Regions from separate parts of the Microtetraspora malaysiensis genome, predicted to be linked through region 2. Evidence: predicted binding sites of a transcription regulator. Region 2 holds the regulator's gene; the other holds the start of a gene.

Region 1 (2,393 bases), 3.1 Mb from region 2:
GCAGGCCGCCGGAGCGCGAGAGGCCAGCTCAAGCGTCACCGGCCACGTGGGCGAGTAGGCCATGGGGTCGAAGACCCTTCCGCGCGCCCCGCGCCTGGCCGGGTCGGCGAACAGCACGTCGTACGCGGACGGGTCGGTGTCGGCGGCGTCGGCCGTACGAGCCGTGGCCAGGTGGGAGAGATCGAGCGCGGCGGCGTTGGCCCGGGCGACCTCGGCGGTGAGCGGGTCGAGGTCCACGGCGTCCACGGCGCAGCCCGCCCGGGTGAGGGCGATCAGGTCACCGCCGATCCCGCAGCACACGTCGAGCACGCGCGGCCCCGCCGTCCCGATCGCCGGGGTCGCTCCGGCTCCGGCGGGCACGGCGGCGGCGACGCGGCGGGCGCGGTGCGCGGCCACCTCGGTCCGGGTCGCCTGTTCCAGGCCGTGCGGGGTGAAGTACATCAGGGCGGCGTCCACGCCGAACTTGGCCTCCGCCCGCCGCCGGAGGGCCGCCTGGGTGAGGGCGGCCGAGGTCAGCGCCGGTTCGTACGAGCGCCGCAGCCTGGTCGCCGCCGCCACCGGATTGAGCCCCTCGCTCGTCACCCGTACGGCCTCGGCCAGTGCGGTACGCCCCTCCGGTGTCATCAGCGCCCGGAACGCCTCAAGGTCCACGCCTCCCGACGCTATCGCCCTCCCCAACCCAACCCACCCGCGAGGGGCGCGCCGGTGCCTGGCCTGAGGGCGCTCCGAGCCCGCGCGGGCGCCATCGATCGTTAGGGGGCCCAATCATCACGCTCGGGGCGCGGCGGTGTCTGGACTGAGGAACGAGTGGGCTGAGGGATGAGGCCCCGAGTGACGAGGGAAGACATCGATTGAGGGCGCTCCGAGCCCGCGCGAGCGGAGCGAGCGCAAATAAGCACTGTGAGAGCCGTCACGGTGAGAAAGCCAACAGTGGGGCGCGAGGGGCGCGGCGGTGTCTGGACTGAGGATCGAGTGGGCTGAGGGACGAGGCCCCGAGTGACGAGGGAAGACATCGCCTGAGGGCGCTCCGAGCCCGCGCGAGCGGAGCGAGCGCAATAGACACAGAGACGAGGGAAGACATCGCCTGAGGGCGCTCCGAGCCCGCGCGAGCGGAGCGAGCGCAATAGACACAGCGGCACGCCGTAGCTGACCTGCGGCGGGGGTTCGTGTTGACTGTCAGGGTCCCCTTGCATACTGTTTCGTGTTGGCACTCGCCTAGCGAGAGTGCCAACAGCGACGAGGCAGGTCTGACACCCGCGACGGCAGGCCGCTGGTCGCCTCTTCAGCTCATTCATCGCAATCTGAAGGGGAGGTCCGATCGTGACGACCGCCACTAAGGTTCCCGTTAAGCCGCTTGGTGACCGCATCGTGGTCCAGCCGCTTGAGGCCGAGCAGACCACCGCTTCCGGTCTGGTCATCCCGGACACCGCCAAGGAGAAGCCGCAGGAGGGCAAGGTCCTCGCGGTGGGCCCGGGCAACTGGGACGAGGACGGCGAGAAGCGTATTCCGCTCGACGTCAAGGAGGGCGACATCGTCCTCTACAGCAAGTACGGCGGCACCGAGGTCAAGTACGGCGGCGAGGAGTACCTGGTGCTCTCGGCCCGTGACGTGCTCGCCATCATCGAGAAGTAGGCCGCGCAGAAGCATGAGGAGCCCCGGGACGTCCGTTCCCGGGGCTCCGGCGCTCTCATAAGGAGACGTGAATGCCCAAGATCCTGGAGTTCGAGGAGGACGCGCGGCGCGCTCTTGAGCGTGGCGTGAACGCCCTCGCGGACGCCGTGAAGGTTACGCTCGGCCCCCGCGGCCGGAACGTGGTCATCGACAAGAAGTTCGGTGCTCCCACGATCACCAACGACGGTGTCACCATCGCTCGCGAGGTCGAGCTGGAGAAGCCGTACGAGAACCTCGGCGCCCAGCTCGCCAAGGAAGTGGCGACCAAGACCAACGACATCGCGGGCGACGGCACGACCACCGCCACCGTGCTGGCTCAGGCGATGGTCCGCGAGGGCCTGCGCAACGTCGCCGCCGGCGCGCAGCCGATGTCGCTCAAGCGGGGCATCGACACGGCGGCCAAGGCCGTCAGCGACAAGCTGCTCGACGGCGCCCGTCCGGTCGCCGACAAGCAGGAGATCGCCAACGTGGCGACGATCTCGGCCCAGGACGCGAAGATCGGTGAGCTGATCGCCGAGGCGTTCGACAAGGTGGGCAAGGACGGTGTCATCACCGTCGAGGAGTCCAACTCCATGGGTCTGGAGCTGGACTTCACCGAGGGCCTCCAGTTCGACAAGGGGTACCTGTCGCCGCACATGGCGACCGACCTCGAGCGCATGGAGTCGGTCCTTGAGGACGCCTACATCCTGATCAACCAGGGCAAGATCGCCTCGATCGCGGAC
Region 2 (2,393 bases):
CCATGGGCACCTGAGCACGACCGCGGGCCGGTCAGCGCATCGCCTTTTTACGGGCGCCCGCGCGCCGGACCAGCACGACGATGGTGACGACGACCGCGATCAGGAAGCCGGCCGTGGGGAGGGCGATCATCGCGACCGCGCCGCCGACCACCTTGCCCACGCTGCCGATGAGCTCTTTGCCGACGCCGAACTTGACGCCCTCGCCCGTGCAGGAGACCTGGTAGTCGCCCGCGGCCGGGGCGCCGATCTGGAAGACCATCTCCCAGGTGGTCCCGTCGTACGTGATGCTCTGGGTGCCGCTCGGCCGGGTGAGGCGGACGTCCAGGCCCGGCGCGCCCTCGACCTTGCAGCTCACGTCCGCCGCCTGCTCCGCCGAGGCGTAGATCGCGGGCCTGTCCTTCGGGTCGAGCCGCACGCTCACCGACTCGCCGGTGGCGAACGTCGCGAGCGAGGCGGCGTCCTTGACGGCGGAGCCCAGCCCGCGGGCGAAACCGGCCACGCCCACGACCAGCAGCACGACGAAGAGCACCCAGGCGAGGACGATCCACAGGATTCGCGGCCGCACCGGGCCCGGCGACGGCGGCGGGCCGTACCCGCCCGGCGCGTACGGCCCGGCCTGCGAAGGGTCGTAGGGCGTGCCGACGGCGCCCAGCGGCGGCATGGCCTGCGCGTACGGCGGCGACGGCGCGTGGCCGTCACCGGGGAAGGGGTTGTGGTTGTCGGTCATGACCGGGACCCTAGCGAGGGCAACTTGTGAGGCGATTGCGGGCAGCTTGTGTAGTCGGCCCGATTGGTGTTATCGCACCCCGTGGGCGGTAGCCGTACACTTGGCACTCGGGAACACGGAGTGCCAGACAGCGTGTTCCCGATGCACAGGGAGGTGACACTTTGCTCGACGAACGCAAGCTGGCCGTGCTCCGCGCCATCGTCGAGGACTACGTGTCCACCAATGAGCCGGTCGGGTCCAAGGCCCTCGCCGACAGGCACCACCTCGGCGTCTCGCCGGCCACGATCCGCAACGACATGGCGGCGCTGGAGGAGCAGGGATACATCCACCAGCCGCACACCAGCGCGGGACGGGTGCCGACGGACAAGGGATACCGCCTGTTCGTCGACCGCCTCTCGCAGATCAAGCCGCTGTCCGCGGCGGAACGCCGGGCGATCGAGACCTTCCTCGCCGGCGCCGTGGACCTCGACGAGATCGTCATGCGGACGGTTCGGTTGCTCGCCCAGCTCACGCGGCAGGTCGCCGTCGTGCAGTACCCCTCGCTGACCCGCTCGACGGTCCGGCACGTGGAGATCGTGCCGGTGGCGGAGCGGCGGGTCATGCTGGTGTTGATCACGAACACCGGCCGGGTCGAGCAGCGGGTGATCGAGCTGCCCGAGCCGGTGGCGGACGACCGCGTCGCCCACCTGCGCGCCGTGCTGAACTCCTGCCTGGACGGCTGCGGCCTGTCCGATGTGCCGGATACGGTGGCGGAGCTCCCTGACAGGCTGCCGATCGAGGATCGGCCGGTGGCCGCGACCATCCTGTCAGTGCTGCTGGAGACCCTGGTCGAGCGGCACGAAGAGAAGATTGTTTTCGCCGGCGCCGCCAACCTCGCGGCCCCCGACTTCAGCGTGGGCCTGCGCGCGGTGCTTGAGGCGCTGGAGGAGCAGGTCGTGCTGATGCGGTTGCTCGGCGAGACCGATGACCTGCCGGGGCTGACCGTGAGGATCGGCTCCGAGAACCCGTACACCGGACTTCGCGGCACCTCGATCGTGGCCGCGGGGTACGGTGCGGGCGACAAGGAACTGGCCCGGCTTGGAGTGCTGGGCCCGACGCGAATGGACTATCCGGTGACGATGGGTGCGGTGCGCGCGGTGGCGCGCTACGTCGGCCAGATCCTGGCGGGGTCGTAAGTGGCCAAGGACTATTACGCGACCCTCGGGGTCCGGCGGGACGCCAGCCAGGAAGAGATCAAGAAGGCTTATCGCCGCCTTGCCCGCGAGCTGCACCCGGACGTCAATCCTGACCCGGAGACGCAGGAGCGGTTCAAGGACATCACGCAGGCCTACGAGGTCCTGTCCGACACCAACAAGCGCCAGATGTACGACCTCGGAGCCGATCCGTTCAGCTCCGGCGCGGGTGCCGGGGCCGGCGGGTTCGGCGCCGGGTTCCCGTTCAGCGACATCATGGACGCCTTCTTCGGCAGCGCCGGAGGCGCCCGTGGGCCGCGTTCCCGGGCCAGGCGCGGCCGCAACGCGACGATCCGGGTCGAGCTCGACCTGGCGGAGACCGCTTTCGGCACCACCCGCGAGATCGTGGTCGACACCGCGGTGCTGTGTGACGTGTGCCAGGGCTCCGGCGCCGCCGAGGGCACCCACCCCGACACGTGCGACATGTGCCACGG

Evidence for each region. The regulator HrcA, encoded in region 2, represses chaperone genes, less so after heat shock. The targets are predictions, from matches to a motif close to TTGGCACTCTCNNNNNGAGAGTGCCAA.
Region 1: a site for HrcA is predicted at 1,205-1,231, ahead of groES (co-chaperone GroES). Genes of this name have one in related genera too.

What each region holds. Positions count from the first base shown of each region.
Region 1 is NZ_CP191998.1:1,375,433-1,377,825, forward strand. Features, by position in the region: gene ACQP1V_RS06995 (THUMP-like domain-containing protein) at 1-651, opposite strand, end outside; gene groES (co-chaperone GroES) at 1,321-1,632, shown strand; gene groL (chaperonin GroEL) at 1,704-2,393, shown strand, end outside.
Region 2 is NZ_CP191998.1:7,446,983-7,449,375, reverse strand. Features, by position in the region: gene ACQP1V_RS34845 (hypothetical protein) at 32-727, opposite strand; gene hrcA (heat-inducible transcriptional repressor HrcA) at 889-1,902, shown strand; gene dnaJ (molecular chaperone DnaJ) at 1,903-2,393, shown strand, end outside.